One region of the Mesorhizobium sp. WSM4850 genome, then DNA from elsewhere that is predicted to be linked to it. Evidence: predicted binding sites of a transcription regulator. Region 1 holds the regulator's gene; the other holds the start of a gene.

Region 1 (6,763 bases):
CGGATGCCCAGGGGGCAGGCCAATAATGGCGCTGCTTGCGGTCGCCGAGGCGCTCGAGCACCTGCTTGCGGATGCTGCGCCCTTGCAGGCTGAAAGCGTCGCCCTGATGGATGCCGCCGACCGCGTGCTGGCGGAGCCGCTCATCGCGCTCCGCACCCAGCCGCCATTCAACGCGTCGGCCATGGACGGCTATGCCGTGCGGGCCGACGATGTCGCCTCCGTGCCCGCGAGACTTTCGGTGATCGGCATGGCGCCGGCCGGACGCGGCTTTGCCGGGACAGTCGGCCCGGCGCAGGCCGTGCGCATCTTCACCGGCGCGCCGCTTCCCGGAGGCGCCGACACCATCGTCATCCAGGAGAATGTCCGCGACCTCGGCGGCGGCATGGTCGAAGTGACCGCGCCGACGGTTGAAGGCCGCAACATCCGCCGCCTCGGGCTCGATTTCTCGCAGGGCGACATGCTGCTGGAGAAAGGCCGCCTGTTTGATCCGGCGGCATTGTCGCTGGCGGCGTCGGCCAACCACCAGCAGGTCCGCGTGGTGAAACGGCCGCTGGTCGCCATCATCGCCACCGGCGACGAATTGCTGCCGCCGGGCAGCGACCTTGGCCCCGGCCAGATCATCTCCTCCAATGCCTATGGCGTCGCCGCCGCGGCCCGCTCGGTCGGCGCCAGCGCCCTCGATCTCGGCATCGCCGCCGACCGCAAGGACGCGATCGCCGCGCTGGTGACAAAAGCCGTCGCCGCAGGCGCGGACGTCATCGTCACGCTGGGCGGCGCCTCGGTCGGCGACCATGACCTCGTCCATGACGTGCTGACCGGCGAAGGCATGGCGCTCGATTTCTGGAAAATCGCCATGCGGCCCGGCAAGCCACTGATGTTCGGGCGGCTGGGCGCCATCCGCTGCATCGGCCTGCCTGGCAATCCGGTGGCCAGCCTGGTCTGCACGCAGCTCTTTCTGAAGCCGCTGCTGGCGCGGCTCGGCGGCCGCGCCTTCCGCCAGGACATGCGTCAGGCGCGGCTCGGCGCCGCCATGCCGGCTAACGATCTCAGGCAGGACTATGTACGCGCGGTGGTGAAGGAAGAAGCTGGCACGCTTGAGGCAACGCCGTTCAGTATCCAGGATTCCTCGATGCTCAGAATGCTGGCCGACGCCAACGGACTGGTCGTGCGCGAGCCATTCGCTCCCGCAGCCGCAGCGGGCGCCGCCTGCAGCGTGCTGATGCTACGCTGAACAAAACGTCAACACATTCATTAAACTTTAAATGGTTGCGGAACACAACTGGAACAGATAGTGTTTGTTCTGGGTTTGTTTTTCTGATTCTGTTGGGGGTCGCGATGCTGACACGCAAACAACATGAACTGCTGATGTTCATCCACGAACGGCTGAAGGAAAGCGGCATTCCGCCCTCGTTCGACGAGATGAAGGAAGCGCTCGACCTCGCCTCCAAATCGGGGATCCACCGGCTGATCACGGCGCTGGAGGAACGCGGTTTCATTCGCCGCCTGCCCAACCGCGCCCGCGCGCTGGAGGTGCTGCGCCTGCCCGATTCGATCGCGCCGGGCCTCAATGCGGCGCGCAAATTCTCGCCGAGCGTCATTCAAGGCTCCCTTGGCCAGGGCGGCCTCGGACGCCAGATCAAGCCAGCGCCTTCGCGCATGCGTGCTGCCGGCAATGACGACGACGTCGTTGCCACCGTCTCCATACCGGTGATGGGCCGCATCGCTGCCGGTGTGCCGATCGACGCCATCCAGCACCAGACGCATTCGATCTCGGTGCCACCGGACATGATCACCGGCGGCACGCACTACGCGCTGGAGGTCAAGGGTGATTCGATGATCGAGGCCGGCATCTTCGACGGCGACACGGTCATCATCCGCAACGCCGACACCGCCCAGCCTGGCGAGATCATTGTCGCTCTGGTCGACGAGGAGGAAGCGACGCTGAAGCGATTTCGCCGCAAAGGTGCCTCTATCGCACTGGAAGCCGCCAATCCGGCCTACGAGACGCGCATCTTCGGGCCGGACCGGGTCAAGGTGCAGGGCAAGCTCGTCGGATTGATCCGGCGTTACTGAACGGCGGGCTTCCTGGGTTTCTCGGCCCTGCGGTATGGCGGCAGGCCCCTCGCCTCGCGCGAAAATCGCCGCTGCTCATGCCAGGGCCTATATGGCTGTCTGACGGCAAAACGGATTTCTGCGCGCGTTGTCGCCGATAGCGGATCGAAGAAGACGGCGGCACTGCCCATGCGAGCGAGCTGCCGTTTGGTGACGACGAGAACCAGCGGGTTGCGGCAGGGTTTGTAATAGGCTGTGGCATCGTCGATGACGATCAAATCCGCAAAGGCACAGGCCGGCCGCGCGGTTTTGCGGTTGTCGGCGAGCGCGATGAGCGCGCCGGACGGATGCCGGGCCAGGCACAGGCCGGCAGTGCAGGTGAAAGGCGCTCCCGGCGGCAGGTCGGCCGGATCGGCGATGTCGAACCGCACATCTCCTTTTTCGAATGTCTCCGGCTCGACGATCGTTGTTGAAACCAGCGCATGTTTCCAGTTGTCGGTGGTGAATTCGTTCGAACGCATCCGGTTGACGGCAAGTTCGCCGCCGCCGATCGGCAGCGCCACCAGATGCGCATCCTCCGAGATCAGCACGTCGGGGATGCGCGTCTCGGAAATCGTCAGCAGGCCGGCGAGCGCAAAGGGAAGTGCCGCAAGCCGCAGCCATGTCGTCGCCATCGTGGCGATGACTAAGGCGACCGTCACCAGCAGAACCGATTGCAACGAAATCAGGCCGACTGCATCGACGGGCGAACGCTCCGAGATCCATCCCGAAATTGCAATCATCGCCGTCAGGCCCTTGCCCATCATGTAGAGGAAAGGGCCGTCGAGGCCGAAAGGCATTGCCAAGGCGCTGAGGACCGCCAGGAACATGACGATCGTGACGATCGGCATGACGGCCAGATTGGCGAACAGGCTGAGCGGCGAGACGCGCTGGAAGTGCCAGATGGCGAAGAGCGCGGTGGCGCTGCCGGCAATGATGGAGGTCATTGCGATGGTGCCTGCCCCGGCGACGAGCTTGCGCGTGACGAAAGCGACCGGTGACCGTCGCTGTCGCGGCGCCTTGGCCTTGTCGGCACGATAGTCGGACCAACCGGCATAGGCGCCCACGAGAGCCGCAGTCGCGGCGAACGACATCTGGAAGCTTGCGCCGACCACCTCGTGCGGCGACACGACGATAACGGCGATGGCCGAAATCGCCAGGTTGCGCATGGTGAGTGCCGCCCGGTCGAACAGCACGGCGACAAGCATTACCGCCAGCATGATGAAGCTGCGTTCAGCCGCGACCACGATACCGGAAAAGATCAGATAGGCAGCGATGGAGACGAGTGCGGCAGCAGCCGCATATTTTTTGACCGGCCGGCGCGACGAAAAGTCGGGAAACAGCGCAAAGGCGCCGCGCAGCAATCCCATGACGGTGCCGGCGACAAGCGCCATATGCAGGCCGGAAATGGAGATGATGTGGTAGATGCCGGTGCGCCGCATCGATTCGTTTATCTCTTCGGGGATGCCGGCACGCACGCCGACGATCAGCGCAGCGGCAATCTCCCCCTCGGCACCACCGATGCTGTCCCTGATATGGTCGGCGATGGATTCGCGCGCCTTCTCGATCGACGAAGAAAGGCGTGCGGTTAACGGTGCATCTTCGGAGACGACGATCTTTGGACTGCCGAGGAAAAAGCCACTGGCACCGATACCGGCGAAATAGCTGTCAAAGGAAAAGTCAAAGCTGTCCGGTCTGACCGGGCCAGTCGGAGGCAGAAGCCTCACATAGCCGGTTGCCACCGAGCCTGCGGTCATCTCAGCGGGAATCTTGCGTGCCGACACCCTGACACGTTCGGGTGCATAACGCAGTGTCGGCCGGGCGGTCGACATCACATCGATGGTCAGCCTGATCCGGCCGTTCGCCATCTGGTCGAGCCTGACGACACGGCCGGTCAGCCGGGTCTGGATTTCCGAACCGAGCATCTTCGTTCCGGCGCGCCAGGTTTCAACCTTGGCGGCGAGCACACCAAGCGCGCACAGCAACGCTGCCATGAAGCACAGGTGCGTTTTGCGGCGTGAGCGCGTGACGGCCGCACACAATGCCGTAAGGACCACGACGGCGATGGGCTGGGCAAAGTCCGGTTCGACGGCAAGCGAAAAATAGACGATCACCCCGCATGCCAGGAAAACCGGCACCAGCAGGAAGGCGACGCCCCGGTCGAGTTCCAGGCCGGCTGCCGCGGCCACGCTGTTGCGGACACCGGATGGTGAAAGATGGCTGAGCTGTCGGCGAAAACGAATGACAGGGCCGGGTGCTGAAGCCGGTATCGGCGCCGGGCGATCCGGCGAAAGAGGTTGGATGCTCAGCGGCGACGCAGGCAGCGAAACGGGTAGCGACTCAGTGCGAGGAACGTCGGCAAACAGCGATCGTTCGCTGACGCTTGCGGTCGCGCCCTCGCTCTCGTCCACGCCGCGGCCTGGTCCAGCCATAGGGTTCGCCCCTTGCGCCCTTGACCTCCTATGCTACATGAACGCGCGACGCGCGAAAGTCCGCGCACCACATCCGTTTTCTGCGCTTGCCCAGGAGTTCCATGTCCGACAAGGTCGTCACCCGTTTTGCCCCTTCGCCCACCGGATTCCTGCATATTGGCGGGGCGCGCACGGCGCTGTTCAATTGGCTGTATGCGAAACACACTGGCGGCAAGATGCTGCTGCGCATCGAGGACACCGATCGCGAGCGTTCGACCGATGCGGCAACCGCTGCCATCCTCGATGGGCTCTCCTGGCTCGGCCTCACCTGGGACGGCGAACCGGTATCCCAGTTCGAGCGCGCGCCGCGCCACCGCGCGGTTGCCGAGGAGCTGGTGCGCCTCGGCAAAGCCTATTACTGCTATGCGACGCCGGCCGAGCTGGAGGCGATGCGCGAGAGTGCGCGGGCCAAGGGCTTGCCTCCCCGCTATGACGGCCGCTGGCGCGACCGCGACCCGTCAGAGGCACCGGTTGGCGCCAGGGGCGCGATCCGCATCAAGGCGCCGGCCGAAGGCGAGACGGTGGTACATGACCGCGTGCAGGGCGAAGTCCGCTTCCCCAACAAGGACCTCGACGATTTCATCATCCTGCGCTCGGACGGCAACCCGACCTATATGCATGCCGTCGTCGTCGACGACCACGACATGGGCATCACCCACATCATCCGCGGCGACGACCATCTGACCAATGCCGCCCGCCAAATGGTGATCTATCGAGCCTTGGGCTGGGAGGTGCCGTCAATGGCGCATATCCCGCTGATCCATGGCGCCGACGGCGCCAAGCTGTCGAAGCGGCACGGCGCCCTCGGCGTTGAAGCCTATCGCGCCATGGGCTATCTGCCCGAGGCACTGCTCAACTACCTGGCGCGGCTCGGCTGGAGCCACGGCGACGACGAGGTCATATCGATCACCGACATGATTGCGTGGTTCGACATCGGCGATGTCAACAAGGGGGCCGCCCGCTTCGACTTCGCCAAGCTCGAGGCGCTGAGCGGCGTGCATATGCGGCGCATGAACGAGCCCGAATTGCTCGATATCTTCATCAACACCTTGCCCTATCTCGAAGGCGGCCCGGCGATCGCAGCGCGCCTCGACGACACACGCAAGGCGCAGTTGCTGGCCGCCCTGCCCGGCTTGAAGGAGCGCGCCAAGACGCTGGTCGAGCTGGTCGACGGTGCCGCCTTCCTGTTTGCCGAGCGGCCGCTGCCGATCGACGAGAAGGCGGCGGCGCTGCTCGGCGGCGAGGCGCGCGAGATCCTGCGGGGCGCCCATGCGGCGCTGAAGGCGATTTCAGGGGATTGGACGGCCGCAGCGGCGGAAGCGGCGATCCGCGAATATGCGCTCGCCGGCGGCCATAAGCTTGGCGCAGTGGCCCAACCTTTGCGCGCCGCGCTAACCGGCAAAAGCACCTCGCCCGGCGTGTTCGACGTGCTTGCCGTGCTTGGCCGCGAGGAAAGCCTGGCGCGCGTCGCGGATCAAATCGATTAGCAAAACTGGCCCAAGAAGATTGGCATTGAAAGGTGGGTTTCGCAGTGCAACATTAGGTCTTGGCCCAATTTGGCACGCAATCCAATTGCGGGCGCAAACGCGCGAACTCCGATACTTTCGACGTGTTGCGTTGCAGAAATTTTGCCTTTGCCGACATGAGAAAACAAAAAGGAGTTTGCAATGTCCGAAGCTGCGACAAAAATGGAATTTGGCGGCAAAACCCACGCGTCGACCGCGAAACTTGAATTCGGCGGCAAAACTCACGAACTCAAGGTGCGAAGCGGCTCGGTCGGACCTGACGTCATCGATATCGGCGCGCTTTACAGCACCACCGGGGCCTTCACCTACGATCCCGGCTTCACCTCGACGGCAAGTTGCGAGTCGGAAATCACCTTCATCGATGGCGATGCCGGCATCCTTTTGCATCGCGGTTATCCGATCGACCAGTTGGCCGAGCACGGCGACTTCCTCGAAGTTTGTTATCTCCTGCTCTACGGCGAACTGCCGACCAAGGCGCAGAAGGACGATTTCGACTACCGGGTCACGCGCCACACCATGGTGCACGAGCAGATGTCGCGCTTCTTCACCGGCTTTCGCCGCGACGCCCACCCGATGGCGGTGATGTGCGGCGTGGTCGGTGCGCTGTCAGCTTTCTATCACGATTCCACCGACATCTCGGACCCCTACCAGCGCATGGTCGCATCGATGCGGCTG
Region 2 (6,763 bases), on a different contig from region 1:
ATTCGACACGGTGACGGTGGAAGTGAAAGGCAGAGCCGGCGCGATTGGCGCCTCTGCCGAAAAGACCGGCCGATTGCTGCGCGTCATCGACGCCGACCACATCGGCATCAGCTTCGACGAGACCTCGACCGATGCCGATCTGGAGGCGATCGCGGCCCTGTTCGGCGCCAAGCCGGGCGCAGCCGTCGGCAGCACCATGCCCGGAAAACCGCGCGGCAAGGCGTTTCTCACGCAGCCTGTCTTCCGCGAAAACCACTCGGAAACCGACATGATGCGCTTCCTGCGCCGGCTGGCCGACAAGGACCTGGCGCTCGACCGCGCCATGATCCCGCTCGGCTCCTGCACGATGAAGCTCAATGCCGCCGCCGAGATGATGCCGGTAAGCTGGCCTGATATCGCCAATTTGCATCCCTTCGCCCCGGCAAGCCATTCGGCCGGTTACCGCGCCATGATCGACGAACTGGAAGCCTGGCTGGCGGAGATCACCGGCTTCGACGCGGTGACCCTGCAGCCCAACGCCGGCAGCCAGGGCGAGTATGCCGGGCTGCTCGCCATTCGCGGCTATCACCGCTCACGCGGCGAAGCTCACCGCACGGTCTGCCTGATCCCGTCATCGGCGCATGGCACCAATCCGGCGAGTGCGGCGATGGCCGGCATGAACGTCGTCGTCGTGCGCTGCACCGAAGACGGCAACATCGACGTCGATGACCTGAAAGCCAAGGCGGACGAGCATGCGCAAGACCTTGCGGCGCTGATGTTCACCTATCCCTCGACGCACGGCGTTTTCGAGGAAGGCGCGCGCGACCTCTGCGCCCTTGTCCATGAGCATGGCGGCCAGGTCTATTTCGACGGCGCCAACCTCAACGCGCTGGTCGGTCTCGCCCGCCCCGGCGACATCGGCGCCGACGTCTGCCACATGAACCTGCACAAGACGTTCTGCATCCCGCATGGCGGCGGCGGTCCCGGCGTCGGCCCGATCGGCGTCAAGGCGCATCTGCAACCCTATCTGCCCGGCCACGTCGTCGAAGGCTCGGGCCATGCCGTGTCGGCTGCACCGTTCGGCAGCGCTTCGATCCTGCCGATCACCTGGATGTATATCCGGATGATGGGCGCTTCGGGCCTGAAGCAGGCGACCGAGACGGCGATCATTTCCGCCAATTATGTGGCGACGCGGCTCGGAGCGCATTTCCCGGTGCTCTACAAGGGCAGGCACGAGCGCGTCGCGCATGAATGCATCCTCGATACCCGCGTGCTCAAGGACAGTGCCGGCATCAGCGTCGACGACGTCGCCAAGCGGCTGATCGACTATGGTTTCCATGCGCCGACCATGTCGTTTCCGGTCGCCGGCACGCTGATGGTCGAGCCGACCGAGTCCGAGCCCAAGCGCGAGCTCGATCGCTTCTGCGAGGCGATGATCGCGATATCAGGCGAGGCAGCCAAGGTGGCGGAAGGCGAATGGCCCCTAGCCGACAATCCGCTGGTCAATGCGCCGCATACCGCCGCCGAGGCGCTGGCCGGCCAGTGGACCCATCCCTATTCGCGCCTGGAGGCGGCCTACCCCGCCGGCGATGCCGACACGTCAGCCAAATACTGGCCGCCGGTGTCGCGCATCGACAATGTCGCCGGCGACCGCAACCTCGTCTGCTCCTGCCCGCCGCTGTCGGAATATCTGGGGGCGGCGGAGTAGACCATGATCCCGAAAAGTGGAATCCGGTTTTCGGACAAGATCATGGTCTAACAAGAAGATAGAAGCCTCAATCAGGCAGAACGCAAGGCCGGCGCGTCGGCCTTGCTCGCCTTGTTCTGGGCGACGACGCGATTTCGCCCGGCGCGCTTTGCCGCATAGAGTGCGGCGTCGGCTTCGGCCAGCACATTGTCGAGACTGGTGCCATCCGTCCCGCCAAAGCCGATGCCGCCACTGACTGTGCTGCGCAACGGACCAAGCTGGGTGGCGACGACTTCCGTGCCGAAGGCGACGCTGATCTTGCTCGCAATGTCGTAAGCCTTCTCTTCAGTCATCCGCGACATGACGAGGACGAATTCCTCGCCGCCCAGCCGGAAGGCGTCGACGCCGGTCCTGGAGTATTTTCTGACAACAGCGGCGAAGCGGCGCAGAACCTGATCGCCGACCGGATGACCGAATACATCGTTCGTCTTCTTGAAATGATCGAGGTCGAACATGGCGACGGACATGAACGGGCCGAAAATCCGCTCGCCGTAGAATGCCGTCAACGCCCGCCGGTTCATCAGCCCGGTCAATGGGTCGGTCATGGTCTCGGCCTTCAGTTCGATCTGCGCCTGCAAATGGTGCAGGGAGAGCGTCAATGCGCCGAGCCCCGTCATGCAGGCGACCGCCACGGCGGAATTCAACCGTTCGGCCCAGTTGTCGGGCGCAACGCCGAGCACCCATTGGCCCTTGACCAGCAGGACCGCGCCGCAAAGTCGAAGGACAGCGCACAGACGCCGCTCAGGAACGAAACGACCAGCAATATCCGGCGATCATGACCACCTTTGATCCAGAACATCACCCCGATAAGCGAGAGCAGCGCCGTTACCGTCGCGTAGGTGACGATGAAGCCGACGCCGTCAAAGCCCAGCGACGTCGCGCCTGCGCAAACCGCCATCGCAGCCAGGGTCGGCAAGATGGCGCGCCTGTAGTCGTGGACGCCGAGATACTGCATGGCCGACAGGCAGAGGGTCAGAAGGCCCAGGCTAAGAAGCGCAAGTACAATCTGGCAAAGCCAGGGGCTGGGATGCTTGGCATAGTGCCAGAAGAAGACCACATGTGGGACGAGCACGAGAATGCCGCACGCCACCGTCAGCACAAAGCGTGCCTGTGGCGCGGTGCACCAGATCGCAAACAGGGTGATGCTGAGGCACGTGCCCGACAGCGCTGCCGCAAGCAGGAGCGAACTGTAATCCAACATGCGTAAGCGACAGCCTCTTCTCGGGTTCTGCCGCATTCTAGGTCAGCAGCAATCCGCGAATACCCTTTTTCGGCCAACCTTCCGGCGTAACCTCCGGACAAGGTTTACAAAGCGTCGATGCCCTCGGCCCATTTCCGCCGCTTGGTTGTCGAATGGTTTTGCAGTAAGAGGCTCTATCCTCGAACGTAACGGGAACCTCCGTCGCCTGCCCGCAAAAAGCGTGGCAGTATCGGGTGGTGATTCGCAGCATCGCAATCCAGGACCAGCATGAACGACAGCAACGATCTTTTCGGCAATTTGGACAAGCAGCCGCAACCGGTTCGCGCCACCGCGCGCCCGGCCGACCCGCTGGTGCAGGCGGCGAAGCGCCCGGCATCCCGCGACGGCAGCGAGAGCTACAGTGCCGCCGACATCGAGGTTCTGGAAGGGCTGGAGCCGGTGCGGCGGCGGCCCGGCATGTATATCGGCGGCACCGACGACAAGGCGATGCACCATCTGTTCGCCGAGGTCATCGACAATTCGATGGACGAGGCGGTCGCCGGCCACGCGACTTTCATCGATGTCGAGCTTTCGGCCGACGGATACCTGGCGGTGACCGACAATGGCCGCGGCATTCCGGTCGATCCGCATCCGAAATTCAAGAAGCCGGCGCTCGAAGTCATCATGACGACGCTGCATTCGGGCGGCAAGTTCGACAGCAAGGTCTACGAAACCTCGGGCGGCCTGCACGGCGTCGGCGTCTCCGTCGTCAACGCGCTGTCGGACCATCTCGAGGTCGAGGTCGCGCGCGGCCGCCAGCTCTATCGCCAGCGCTTTTCGCGCGGCGTTCCGGTGACCGGTCTGGAGCAGCTCGGCGAGGTGCATAACCGCCGCGGCACCAGGATACGCTTCCATCCCGACGAGCAGATCTTCGGCAAGGGTGCGGCGTTCGAGCCGGCGCGGCTCTACCGGATGACGCGCTCGAAAGCCTATCTGTTCGGTGGCGTCGAGATCCGCTGGACCTGCGACCCCTCGCTGATCAAGGAGAAGGACACGACGCCGGCCAAGGCCGAGTTCCATTTTCCCGGTGGCCTCAAGGATTATCTGAAAGCCTCGCTCGGCGACGAATTCCAGGTCACCCGCGAAATCTTTGCCGGCAAAAGCGACAGGCAAGGCGGCCACGGCTCGCTCGAATGGGCGGTGACCTGGTTCGGCGGCGACGGGTTCCTCAACTCCTACTGCAACACCATCCCGACCGGCGAAGGCGGCACCCATGAGGCTGGCTTCCGCAACGTCTTGACGCGCGGCCTGCGCGCCTATGCCGAGCTGGTCGGCAACAAGCGCGCTTCGATCGTCACCTCGGAAGACGTCATGATCTCGGCGGCGGGCATGCTGTCAGTGTTCATCCGCGAGCCGGAATTCGTCGGCCAGACCAAGGACCGGCTGGCGACGATCGAGGCGATCAGGATCGTCGAGGCCGCGATCCGCGACCCCTTCGACCACTGGCTGGCCGACAACCCGCAGGAAGCTTCGAAGCTGCTGGAATGGGTGATCGCGCGTGCTGACGAGCGGGTGCGCCGCCGCCAGGAAAAGGAAGTCTCGCGCAAGAGCGCGGTGCGCAAGCTGCGCCTGCCCGGCAAGCTCGCCGACTGCACGCAGAATGCCGCGGCCGGCGCCGAGCTCTTCATCGTCGAGGGCGATTCGGCCGGCGGCTCGGCGAAACAGGCGCGCGACCGCGCCAGCCAGGCAGTGCTGCCGCTACGCGGCAAGATTCTCAACGTCGCCAGCGCCGGCAACGACAAGCTGGCTGCCAACCAGCAGATTTCCGACCTGATCCAGGCGCTTGGCTGTGGCACGCGGTCAAAATACCGCGATCAGGATCTGCGCTACGACCGGGTCATCATCATGACCGACGCCGACGTCGACGGCGCCCATATCGCTTCGCTGCTGATCACCTTCTTCTACCAGGAGATGCCGAGCCTGGTCCGCGACGGCCATCTCTACCTGGCGGTGCCGCCGCTCTACTCGATCCGCCAGGGCGGCAAGGTCGCCTATGCCCGCGACGATGCGCATAAGGAAGAACTTCTGCGCACCGAGTTCACCGGGCGCGGCAAGGTCGAAATCGGCCGCTTCAAGGGGTTGGGCGAAATGATGGCCGCCCAGCTCAAGGAAACCACCATGGACCCGAGAAAGCGCACGCTGCTCAGGGTCGATGTGATCGACGCCGAGGCGGCGACCAAGGATGCGGTCGACGCGCTGATGGGCACCAAGCCGGAAGCCCGCTTCCGCTTCATCCAGGAACGCGCGGAATTCGCCGAGACGGAAGTGCTGGATATCTGAATTTCTTCGGCTCAGCGAACCGCAACGGCAGGTAGTGTCTCAGTTTGAAATTTCAAAGGCGATAGTCGAACTCCCAGCGCCCTAGTCTGGTGAGTTGCGCGCCGATGGCCTGCCAAGTTTCCCCCTCGGCGCAGCACAACGATCCCTGAGAAACTTTTCGAGCTCGACGTAGTCGAAACGCGGCATGAAAATCACACTTTCCGCCGCAAATACCTTACCGCCCTGAGATCGAAGGAACCAATTGGGAGAGCAGACAGTCGCTGTAAATGCGTCGGCGCTGTTATCTCCTTCTGGACCGGCATAGAAAGCAATAGTGACGGAGAAGTCAGTGGGATCGCGCGGGTGCCACGCATCGAGGGCAAAAGCCCCGGCATCGGTGTCTAGAATTCGGTGACCCTTGTACTGTGCTCTCATGAAGGCGTGCATCCGTGATGCACCCATTCGCCAACCGAAGGGCACTGGCCATGGTCCGGTGGGTCAGACTTCCAGTTGGCGCCCGTCCCGCGCAACGTCGTACGCGATCGTATTCCGCGAACCCCAGCTTGCCGCCAATTCACTCGACGTGGTCGAGAGGATTGTGGCAGGAATTCCGACTTCATGCAGAATCGTCCAACCGACGAGCGGATCGAGCAGTTCCGGCGTGGCGTCGTCGGGCAAAGCAACGAGAATTCCCAGTCGCTGTCGAGTCGATTGTCGCCCCGCGCTCGGCTGCCGAACAGCCATATAGAATCGGGGCTCAACCGAAGCCTGATCTCATCGATCAACGGCTTGATCTCTGCCGGAACCTTAAGTCGTTTCGAAGCAAAATCGTGCATGGCCCTAAAATAGTAGCAGTTTTTTGCGCCTACAACGCAACGCAATCGCGGCTACCAAACCCAAGCTAGTGGTGAAGACCTGACGCTTGTACCCATGTGGAAGGACGCGAGACGACCTTGCCGGTCAGCGCATAAGCTCGGTCGATAAGAAGTCTGAGGGACTGGAGTCGAGATGCACGCCCGCTGGATCGAGACCTTTGGCCTACCAGCCTTCCTTCGAAAGGCAGCCAGACTACTCTTGTGCGGTATCATTGGTTGTCTTGGAGTTTTTCATTCGCATGCCGACCAGTTGGTGAAGTTCAAAAGCGCCACATCCCAGCCGACACCGTTTCAGACGCGCATGGCGCGGCAGCGAGGCGAAGAACCAATGATTTTTCCCGGCGTGCCGATACAAGGATTCCTGGGACGCCCAGCGGGGGATGGACCGTTCCCGGCTGTCGTCCTGCTTCACGGCTGTGCCGGCCTTGGCCTCCGAGAAAGAGAGGCCTGGTCAAGGAGATTGTCGTCCTGGGGGTATGTCGTATTGGCCGTCGACAGTTTCACGACGCGCGGCATCCGGCATACCTGCAACCGACTGTTTTCCGCTCGGGTCAACGACGCCTACGGCGCCTTGGAATTCCTCACGACGCTCGGCTTCGTCGACTCCCGACGCGTCGCGCTGATGGGGTTCTCCGCTGGCGGAATCGCTGTGCTGCAAGCCGT

The links. The regulator LexA, encoded in region 1, represses DNA repair genes until DNA is damaged. The targets are predictions, from matches to a motif close to TGTTCNNNNTGTGTTCNG.
Region 2: parE (DNA topoisomerase IV subunit B) is a predicted target of LexA. The motif match lies at 3,107-3,124, and genes of this name have one in related genera.

Annotation. Positions count from the first base shown of each region.
Region 1 is NZ_JBVVPV010000032.1:69,601-76,363, forward strand. Features, by position in the region: gene moaC (cyclic pyranopterin monophosphate synthase MoaC) at 1-26, shown strand, start outside; gene AC0L2Z_RS24870 (molybdopterin molybdotransferase MoeA) at 26-1,231, shown strand; gene lexA (transcriptional repressor LexA) at 1,336-2,073, shown strand; gene AC0L2Z_RS24880 (ComEC/Rec2 family competence protein) at 2,067-4,523, opposite strand; gene gltX (glutamate--tRNA ligase) at 4,625-6,049, shown strand; gene gltA (citrate synthase) at 6,230-6,763, shown strand, end outside.
Region 2 is NZ_JBVVPV010000041.1:37,343-44,105, reverse strand. Features, by position in the region: gene gcvP (aminomethyl-transferring glycine dehydrogenase) at 1-1,687, shown strand, start outside; gene AC0L2Z_RS28055 (GGDEF domain-containing protein) at 1,759-2,406, opposite strand; gene AC0L2Z_RS28050 (hypothetical protein) at 2,367-2,927, opposite strand; gene parE (DNA topoisomerase IV subunit B) at 3,195-5,246, shown strand; gene AC0L2Z_RS28040 (Imm8 family immunity protein) at 5,328-5,660, opposite strand; gene AC0L2Z_RS28035 (hypothetical protein) at 5,844-6,074, shown strand; gene AC0L2Z_RS28030 (dienelactone hydrolase family protein) at 6,234-6,763, shown strand, end outside.